DNA from 3 places in the Priestia flexa genome. Region 1 is predicted to be linked to each of the others. Evidence: riboswitches for the same ligand, from Rfam matches in the RefSeq annotation. Region 1 holds a riboswitch; each other region holds the start of a gene.
What was found. Region 1 has a riboswitch for S-adenosylmethionine ahead of mtnK (S-methyl-5-thioribose kinase). Riboswitches for the same ligand answer to the same signal wherever they lie in the genome.
Positions count from the first base shown of each region.

Region 2: linked by a shared signal. The riboswitch ahead of metK (methionine adenosyltransferase) and the one ahead of mtnK (S-methyl-5-thioribose kinase) in region 1 are both predicted to bind S-adenosylmethionine.
Region 3: linked by a shared signal. The riboswitch ahead of LZP85_RS17410 (YezD family protein) and the one ahead of mtnK (S-methyl-5-thioribose kinase) in region 1 are both predicted to bind S-adenosylmethionine.

Region 1 covers NZ_CP090431.1:965,475-968,754, forward strand. Annotated here, with positions in the region: gene mtnA (S-methyl-5-thioribose-1-phosphate isomerase) at 1-325, opposite strand, end outside; gene mtnK (S-methyl-5-thioribose kinase) at 338-1,510, opposite strand; SAM riboswitch class I at 1,608-1,775, opposite strand; gene LZP85_RS04885 (carbon-nitrogen family hydrolase) at 1,868-2,650, opposite strand; gene LZP85_RS04890 (pyridoxal phosphate-dependent aminotransferase) at 2,758-3,280, shown strand, end outside.
Region 2 covers NZ_CP090431.1:3,322,247-3,325,526, forward strand. Annotated here, with positions in the region: gene LZP85_RS17040 (glycosyltransferase family 4 protein) at 1-173, shown strand, start outside; gene metK (methionine adenosyltransferase) at 211-1,413, opposite strand; SAM riboswitch class I at 1,548-1,665, opposite strand; gene pckA (phosphoenolpyruvate carboxykinase (ATP)) at 1,939-3,280, shown strand, end outside.
Region 3 covers NZ_CP090431.1:3,379,662-3,382,941, reverse strand. Annotated here, with positions in the region: gene LZP85_RS17420 (alanine/glycine:cation symporter family protein) at 1-784, opposite strand, end outside; gene cdaS (sporulation-specific diadenylate cyclase CdaS) at 995-1,618, opposite strand; SAM riboswitch class I at 1,841-1,947, shown strand; gene LZP85_RS17410 (YezD family protein) at 2,052-2,195, shown strand; gene LZP85_RS17405 (phosphoadenylyl-sulfate reductase) at 2,291-3,001, shown strand; gene LZP85_RS17400 (sulfate permease) at 3,021-3,280, shown strand, end outside.

The DNA of each region.
Region 1 (3,280 bases):
TTACTACGCGTTCTAACGCCCAAAATAAGTTGACGGCTGTTGGGCGAGAACTCGCCAAAAATTCTTTGTCGGCCTGCAGCTTTTTTTTGAATTCTTCAATCGTCTGTACATCGTAGTTTTGAAGCGAAAGCGCTAAGCCAAACGCTGCGGTAATGCCGATTGCAGGTGCCCCTCGTACTTTTAGCGTAACGATAGCGTCCCATACGTCTTGTAAAGTATGTAGCTTAATATATTCAACTGTGTTTGGTAATAGCTGCTGGTCAAGCAGTGAAATAAACGTTTCCTTCCATTCAACTGAACGAGGGAGTGTAAGAGTGTGTGTCATGTTGGGCTCCTTTCATTCTTCAATCAAGTTCTTAAAATCATGTGCACTAATTTCTGTTTGATGAGTTAGTAAATAACGTCCTAAACGAAGAGCTGCTTTTTGAGCGTTTAAGCGCTCTTCATCAGGCAATGAATCAATATCTACTACGTGCGCCAATCCAATTGTACGTCGAATTAACTCGCACCCTGCGTAGCCAACAGCATCCGTCCACGTTTGTTGTAAGATATAGTCGGAATAGTTTGGATTTTTAACGAACGGTTCCACTTTAGACTCAACCCAAAGTTTGTTCCATGTTGTTTGGAAAACATCCCACGTTTTGGTGATATGATCCAAAAGTACACTGCGTTTTTGAGCAGGACGAGACAAGGTGTTAAGCAGAAGATTGGCAACAAACTGTCCTAAGTCAAAGCCAAAGGGCCCATAAAATGCAAACTCAGGATCAATAACTTTTGTTTCGCGCTCACTAGCAAAAATACTACCCGTATGCAGGTCACCGTGTACAAGCGTTTGGCTACTTGTTAAAAACTTTTGTTTAAGCTTAGCTACTTCAAGCTTAGCTTCTTCATCTGTCCATAAGTTTTCTACATCGCTTCGAAGCGTTTCTTCAAATTCATTTGTATTGTAATCAAAAAACGGATCTGTAAACACTAAGTCTTCTGTAATATTGCATAAATCAGGGTTAATATATTGAGCAACCAGCTCTTTTTTCTCCTGTGGCTTAATCGCAAAGTCAGACGTCTCAAATGCAATATGAGCTAAAAATCTACCGATATGTTCTGAAAGAAGTGGGTATGTTTCTCCTTGGATTAATCCTGTACGAGAAATTGTTAGGTGAGACAGGTCTTCCATGACCGTAACAGCTAAGTTTTCATCATGATAATAAACGTCTGGAACGAGTTCGGGTGTTAAGCTGCCAAACTGTTTGAGCGCATTGCTTTCAATCGTTGCGCGCTTGAGTGATAAAGGCCAGCTTTCTCCTACAACTTTCGCATAAGGAAGAGCCTGCTTTACAATAATGGACTTGTTGGTTTGGTCGTTCACAATATGAAAAACAAGGTTTAAATTGCCATCACCAATTTCACGAGCTGTAAGAGCTTCACTTTCCGAAAATAACTTCAGCTGTTTCACAAGTCTAATCGCTGTAATTTCATTTAGTGGCTCATATGTATAAGTTGTTGTTGTCATCGTTATCTACCTCCATAAAAAATAAGTATACCGGAGGCTTTTAAATCATATAAAAGCCTCTTTCGGTGAGTGAAAGAGGCTTGATTGTCATTCAAACCTCTTATCTGCCAGAAAGATTTCTCTTTCTGTTGGAATTAGCACCGTGCCTTCATAAAACAACGAATTGTTTTATAGCGCTAAAAAGCTGCGCTCCATTTCACAATGGTATTACGGTCGGTTGCTGGGCGTCATAGGGCCAAATCCCTCAGCCAACTCTTGATAAGAGTAAAGATATTATTTAATTTTGATTTGTTTGACTTATTAGTAACTTCTGGAGAACATCGTATCATGTGAATTTTTGGATGTCAACAGCGAAATTTAATAAAATTCTGTGCGACGATCTGTAAAGACCGGAATTTGTTCTCGGATTGCCTTTACGGTTGATAAATCAACGTCTGCTGTTAGTATTTCTTCATTTTCACCTGCTTCTGCAATAATTTCTCCCCAAGGGTCAATGATTAACGAATGACCAGCAAATGTGTTAGCTGGATCGTCTCCAGAGCGGTTGCAGGCAACCACGTAGCATTGATTTTCAATGGCTCTGCTTACTAGAAGTGCTTTCCAGTGAGCAAGTCTTGGCTTGGGCCACTGAGCAACCACAAAAAGGAGTTCTGCACCTGCGCTTGTATGAACGCGAATCCATTCTGGAAAGCGAATATCATAGCAAATAACGCCTGCGCATAATGAGTTTTCAAGCGTAAAGATGTTTTTGGTTTCACCTGGTTGTAGAAATAAGTGCTCATTCATCAGCTTAAATAAGTGTAGCTTGTTATATTGCGAGACCTCCTGGCCTTCACGATTAAAGACATACATTGTATTCGTAACGCCGCTTTTTGTTTTCTTAGCAACTGATCCAGCGATGATGTTCACGCTGTGTGTTTTGGCGAAAGCAGAGAAAAAGCTAGTCGCTTGCTTACCTTCTGAGTCCGCGATAGCGTCGAGGTTCTGTAAATCATAAGCCGTATCAAAAAGTTCTGGCAGTATAAGAATATCTGGAGATTCAAGCAGTGCTTCCTTCATTTTTTTTTCAGCATGCTCGTAATTTTTTTTAGGGTTTCCAAATGCAAGATCAAGTTGTAAACACGCTACTTTTAAGCTCATTAAACTTCACCATCCTGATTTATTTTATAAAAATGACTTTACAAGTTGACTATTACAATATATTATTTGTGACTAGAATTTCAAGAATTTTTTGAGAAGGTGTTCACATGAAGCAGTTTGAACAATCAGAACTATTGAAGAGTTTACCGAAACAATTTTTTGCATCCCTTGTTAGCAAAGTTGCAAAAGTAATAAAAGAAGGGCATGATGTGATTAATTTAGGGCAAGGAAACCCAGATCAGCCAACGCCCCCTCATATTGTCAAGGCACTTCAAGACGCGAGTGAAAATCCAAACTACCACAAGTACTCACCGTTTCGCGGACAAGCTTTTTTGAAAAAAGCGGCAGCAGCGTTTTACGAAAGAGAATACGGTGTCCAGCTAAATCCCGAAAAAGAAGTCGCTATTTTGTTTGGAGGCAAAGCTGGGTTAGTAGAAATTCCTCAGTGTTTACTTAATCCTGGAGATACAGTTTTAGTGCCCGACCCAGGTTACCCAGACTATTGGTCAGGAGTGGAGCTAGCACGAGCGAAAATGGAAGCTATGCCCTTGAAAAAAGAGAATGATTTTTTACCAGTTTACGAGGAAATAAGCGAAGAAGTGAAGCAAAAAGCTAAGCTCATGTTTTTAA
Region 2 (3,280 bases), 1.6 Mb from region 1:
TTATTGAATCCATTTGTACTTTGTTAGAGTCCTCCCAGCTTCGACTAAGGTTTGGAGACGCTGCTCGTCGCTATGCTCTTACGCAATCTTGGGATTCTATTTTTGACCAATTACTGCTTCGCTATGAAGCAGTCACTACTAAATCAAACAATGGGTTAGAATTTGTTCAATAAAAAAAGTCGCTGTCTCTTTTGAGACAGCGACTTTTCATTATTTAGCTAAAGCTTCAGTTTTTAAAGCTTCTGCTTTATCAGTGAACTCCCAAGGAAGCTCAACATCAGTACGACCAAAGTGACCGTATGCTGCTGTTTGCTTATAAATTGGGCGTCTTAAATCAAGCATTTTAATGATACCAGCTGGACGAAGATCAAAGTTGTTACGTACTACTTCAACTAATACTTCTTCAGTTACTTTACCTGTTCCAAATGTATCAATAGAGATTGAAACTGGCTGAGCTACACCAATGGCATATGCAAGCTGAACTTCACAACGATCAGCTAATCCTGCAGCTACAATATTTTTCGCAACGTAGCGTGCTGCATATGCTGCTGAGCGGTCAACTTTTGTTGCATCTTTACCAGAGAATGCGCCACCACCGTGACGAGCATATCCACCGTAAGTATCAACGATAATTTTACGACCTGTTAAGCCTGCATCACCTTGAGGACCACCAATTACAAAACGTCCTGTTGGGTTAATGAAGTACTTCGTGTTCTCATCGATTAATTCTTGTGGAACAACTGGATTGATTACATATTCTTTTAAGTTACGTTGAATTTGCTCTAACGTTACTTCTGGATGATGCTGAGTTGAGATAACGATTGTATCAACACGAACTGGTTGATTGTTTTCATCATATTCAACCGTTACTTGCGTTTTACCATCTGGACGAAGGTAAGGTAAAATTTCTTCTTTACGCACTTCTGTTAAGCGACGCGCTAACTTATGAGCTAAAGAAATTGGTAACGGCATTAATTCTTTTGTTTCATTACAAGCGTACCCAAACATTAAACCTTGGTCACCAGCTCCGATTGCTTCAATTTCTTCATCAGACATTGAACCTTCACGAGCTTCTAACGCTTGGTCTACACCAGCAGCGATATCTGGAGATTGCTCACCGATTGCTGTGATTACTCCACAAGTATCCGCATCAAAACCATATTTTGCACGCGTATAACCAATTTCTTTGATTGTATCACGTACTGTTTTTTGAATATCTACATAAGTAGATGTTGTGATTTCACCACTTACTAATACTAAACCAGTTGTTACGCTTGTTTCACAAGCAACACGAGCATTTGGATCTTCAGCTAAAATAGCATCAAGAATTGAGTCAGAAATTTGGTCACAAATTTTATCTGGATGTCCCTCTGTAACAGATTCTGACGTAAACAGACGACGTTGTGTTGACATCGGTTTTCCTCCTTTAAATATGATACATTGTGATACGGTACTCATTCCCTTATTGTGGTTCATTTACATTTTTTCAATATAAAAAACCTTTCCTTGTATCGAGGAAAGGTATCAAGTTCTGCATAAGCCTTTCACTCTTATCGATCAAGGTTTATTCCCTTGCATCAGGTTAGCACCTTATCACCTCTATGGAAATGGGTGATGGTTGCTGGGTTTCATAGGGCCTGTCCCTCCACCAGCTCGGGATAAGAGAGTATCCGTTCAAGGACATATCATACAGGAAAATGCTCTGTTATGTCAATAACATTCCTATGAAAATCACTTAAAGGTTGTATTTTCCTTCCCTATTATTTACAGAAACCTTTCACTAGTAAGATCATCTCACAAAAACGTTTTATGCTCTCTAAAACAAAAAATTTTCGCAACATTTTAACATTTTTATTCGAATAGTATAGACTATTTAAAGTAATGTGTTATACTAATTGTACATTTAAACATCATTTTAAAAAAAGGAAGGTAGTGCACATGAGTACTGTTAATATGTCTATTGAATTAGCCAATCTCCTGGAATCTGAAAAAGTGAATCACCAACTATCTGTTTCTCAATTAGTCGAAAAGATTTTAGAGCGACAAGAAGGCGTATTGACTTCTACAGGTGCTATTCAAGTTGAAACAGGAAAATATACGGGGCGTTCCCCACACGATAAATTCATTGTAAGCGATTCCTTAACATCTCATACTGTTGAATGGGGAGATGTGAATCAACCGTTTTCATCTGAACGATTTGACGCGCTTTATAAAAAAGTATTAGAACATTTAAAAGAACAAAATGAGCTATTTGTGTTTAACGGCTATGCGGGCGCCGATGATAAATATCAGCTTCCAATCCAAGTCGTAAATGAATACGCATGGCATAATTTGTTTGCTCACCAACTATTTATTCGTCCAGAAGACACGAAGCTAAAAAGTGATGCTGAATCATTCTCAATTGTATCTGCTCCTACTTTTAAAGCTGTTCCAGACATTGATGGGACAAATTCAGAGACATTTATTATTATTTCATTTGAACGAAGAGTTGTTTTAATCGGTGGAACGGAATATGCAGGTGAAATGAAAAAATCTATTTTCTCAGTAATGAATTTCCTACTTCCTCAAAATAACATACTTCCTATGCACTGCTCAGCTAATGTTGGCAAAGAAGGTGATGTTGCACTATTCTTTGGACTATCTGGCACCGGAAAAACAACATTATCAGCTGACGCTACCAGAAGACTAATTGGTGACGATGAGCACGGTTGGTCTAGTACAGGCGTATTTAACATTGAAGGCGGTTGTTATGCAAAATGCATTCAACTATCAAAAGAAAAAGAGCCTCAAATTTTTAATGCCATTCGATTTGGAACAGTTTTAGAAAATGTTGTGATTAACTCGAATACTAGAATTGCAGACTATAATGATAATAGCTTAACAGAAAACACTCGTGCTGCTTATCCAATTCAAGCAATTGATAACACAATCTTACCGAGCGTTGCAGGACATCCTACGGCAATTGTTTTCTTAACAGCAGACGCATTTGGAGTTTTACCTCCAATTAGCAAACTAACAAAAGAACAAGCAATGTATCATTTCTTAAGTGGGTATACAAGTAAACTTGCGGGAACAGAGCGCGGAATTACTGCGCCACAGGCGACGTTCTCTACTTGTTTTGGTGAACCATTCTTACCTCTTCCACCTACAGCCTATGCTAAAATGCTAGGTAAAAAAATTGATGAGCATAACGTAAATGTTTATCTTGTGAATACGGGATGGACTGGTGGAGAGTATGGTGTTGGAGAGCGAATGAAGCTAGTTTACACACGCGCAATGG
Region 3 (3,280 bases), 1.6 Mb from region 1:
CGATGGCACCGGCAAATGCTTCTTCAAATCCAAAAGCGCTTTTTATAATTAATGCGATCATATGTGGAATTTCTGTAATATTAATAGCTAAAACAACTAATGCTAGTCCAATATATACAACTGCCATTACTACTACAATTAACTCTGATGCTTTGGCTACTCGTTTAATACCACCAAAAATGAGAACACCCACAATGGCTGTAACAACAACACCAACAATTAAGCGATTAACGCCAAAAGCTTCTTCAAAAGCAAGTGAAATAGTATTAGCTTGTACAGAGTTAAATACTAATCCGAATGAGATTGTAATTAAGATGGAAAATAAAACACCCATCCAGCGTTTGTTTAAACCTTTTTCCATGTAGTAAGCAGGACCACCACGAAAACCGTCTTTGTCTTTTACTTTATATACTTGAGCAAGGGTGCTTTCAATAAAAGCTGATGCTGATCCAACTAAAGCAACAACCCACATCCAAAACACTGCTCCAGGTCCCCCAAGAGCAATTGCAGAAGCAACACCAGCAAGGTTCCCAGTACCTACACGAGCTGCTGTACTAATAGCAAAAGCCTGAAAGGAGGTAATTCCTTTTTTATCGCTTCCGTCTGTTTTAGCGCCTTCACCTAACAAGCGAACCATTTCTTTGAACTGACTAAACTGAACGAATTTTGTACGAATTGTAAAATATAATCCAACTAATAAAAGAAGCGCAATTAATATGTAAGTCCATAAAAAATTATTGGCTTCATCCACAAAGCTGCTGAATAGAGTCGATATGGTTTCCATCCTAAAAGTTCTCTCCCTTAATTAATGATTAACCTTAGCTGTTCATAAAAAGAGTCATTTTAATGATGCTTTTTTAAAATGTGTAAGGTTTTCTGACATTAGTGATTATAGCGCGTTAGACGTATAAAAGGCAACCTGTAATAAGTTTTTTTTATCGTGTAATCTCTTTTTTTATAACTATAAGGTATGATGTCAGACAGGTGTAGTCGCTTACAGGATGTTTTTGCTGGAATGGATTGGATATAAGCTACCGTCTAAAGCAAAAGATATTCGACCGCTTTCTTCTGATACAACTAAAATAAGTGCGTCGCACTGTTCAGACATACCAAGAGCTGCACGGTGGCGTGTTCCAAGCTTCTTTTGCAGTACTTTTGTGGACAGTGGTAAAACATTAGCAGCCGAAATAATTTGATTGTTTCTAATCACAATGGCACCATCATGTAATGGATTTCCAGGATAAAAAACTGTTTCAACGAGCGTAGACGTAACGGGAGCGTGAATAGGAATTCCTTTTTGAATTAAGTGCTCCACTGAGTCATTTCTCTCAATAACCATTAAAGCTCCATGATGTTTCTCAGATAAATTATGTATCGCGAGTGAAAGAGCTGCGTATTCGTGGGTGTAAGGAGACAAGTAATGTCTTAAATAATAGGATGCAGCTGTGGACTGTACGCTTTGAAATAATTTTCTTAAGTCTTCAAAATCACATAAAACACAGTGGTCACTGCTTTCTAGATGTTGCTGAATTTTGGTTGCTTCCGCTGCTATTTGACTTAAATGATTTTGTAAACTTTGTTTAATTACATCATCTAATTGAAAAGAGTGACTTTCCATCATTGAACATAGCTCCAATCTAAAATAATTATTATGTTTTAATGTGTACGAAAGACATAAATCTATACTATAACGGTGTGAATTAAGAGTGACGCCCAAAAAAATTGCGCATATAATGAAAAAATAATAGATATTTCTGTTAATTTAAAGTATAGTTTTCTTATCGGATAAATTATTTTTGCTGTTGACAAATATTCTAAATATGCTAAAATTTTTAAAAAATACTTATCCAGAGTGGTGGAGGGAACTGGCCCTTTGAAACCCAGCAACCTGCATGTTGTGCAAGGTGCTAACTCCAACAAAATGATTTTCATTTTGAAAGATAAGGTGAATTTGTTGCCTAATCAGTCTTTCAGATGTGGAAGACTTTTTATTTTCCATGAAAAAACAGAAGCCTGTTGAATATATTGTTAACAAATAAGGAGGGACTGTGATGGCACAAAACTCTGACTTAAATTCTGTTTTTGCAAGCGTAGAAAAAATGTTAAGCGACATGAAGTTTGGCTCAATCACGCTTGTGGTTCAAGATGGGAAAGTAGTTCAACTCGAGAAAAATGAAAAAGTAAGAATTAAATAAATAGCTGACTAGACAAACTAGAGGCGGTTTTATCCTTCATTATGGGGGTAAAACCGTCTTTTTTGATTGGATAACAAAGTATTGGAGTGAAAATCATGAGTGTATATACGTATGAAAATTGGCCAAATCAATTTCCGACTTTTGATGAGCAAGATGAAACAAAGGGAGCTTTAAAGGCGTTAGAGTGGGCATATAACCATTATGGTGATTCTCTTATTTACGCATCTAGCTTTGGAATTGAAGGAATTGTATTAATTGATTTAATTTCAAAAGTGAAAAAAGATGCTCACATTGTTTTTTTAGACACAGGTGTTCATTTTAAAGAGACGTACGAAGTCATTGAAGCAATTAAAGAGAGGTTTCCAGATTTACGTATCCAAATGAAAAAGCCTAACCTATCGCTAAAAGAGCAAGCTGAAAAGCATGGAGATGAACTTTGGAAAACTGAGCCTAACCTATGCTGTCAAATTCGCAAGATTATTCCTTTAAAAGAATCACTTGCTCCGTATGATGCTTGGATTTCAGGGTTAAGAAGAGAACAATCTGAATCAAGAAGTAAAACAGAGTTTTTTAATAAGGACGAGAAATTCAAAAAGATTAAAGTTTGCCCATTAATTCATTGGTCTTGGAAAGAAATTTGGCGATATGTATATAAGCATAACTTGCCGTATAACAAACTTCACGATCAAGGGTATCCAAGCATTGGATGTGAGCCCTGTACGCTACCTGCCTATAACATGGAAGATTTACGATCTGGAAGATGGGCAGGTACTAAGAAAGTGGAATGTGGCTTACATGAATCTTAAATGAAAGAGCTGAAAATTTATGCTTGTTTACATTGCTTTTGCAATCGCCCTCTTTTTTGCGATGAATATTGGCGCAAGTGGTGCAGCTGCTGCTATGGGAGTCTCTTACGGTTCAGGTGCCATTAAGCATCGCAAAGTGGCATTAGCTATATGTGCACTAGGTATTTTACTAGGTGCTGTTATCGGTGGAGGAGAAGTTGTTAAAACCATTGGTTCTGGTATTATCCCAGAAAGTATTCTAACGGTGGAGCTAGTTATTATTATTTTAGCTTCTGCAAC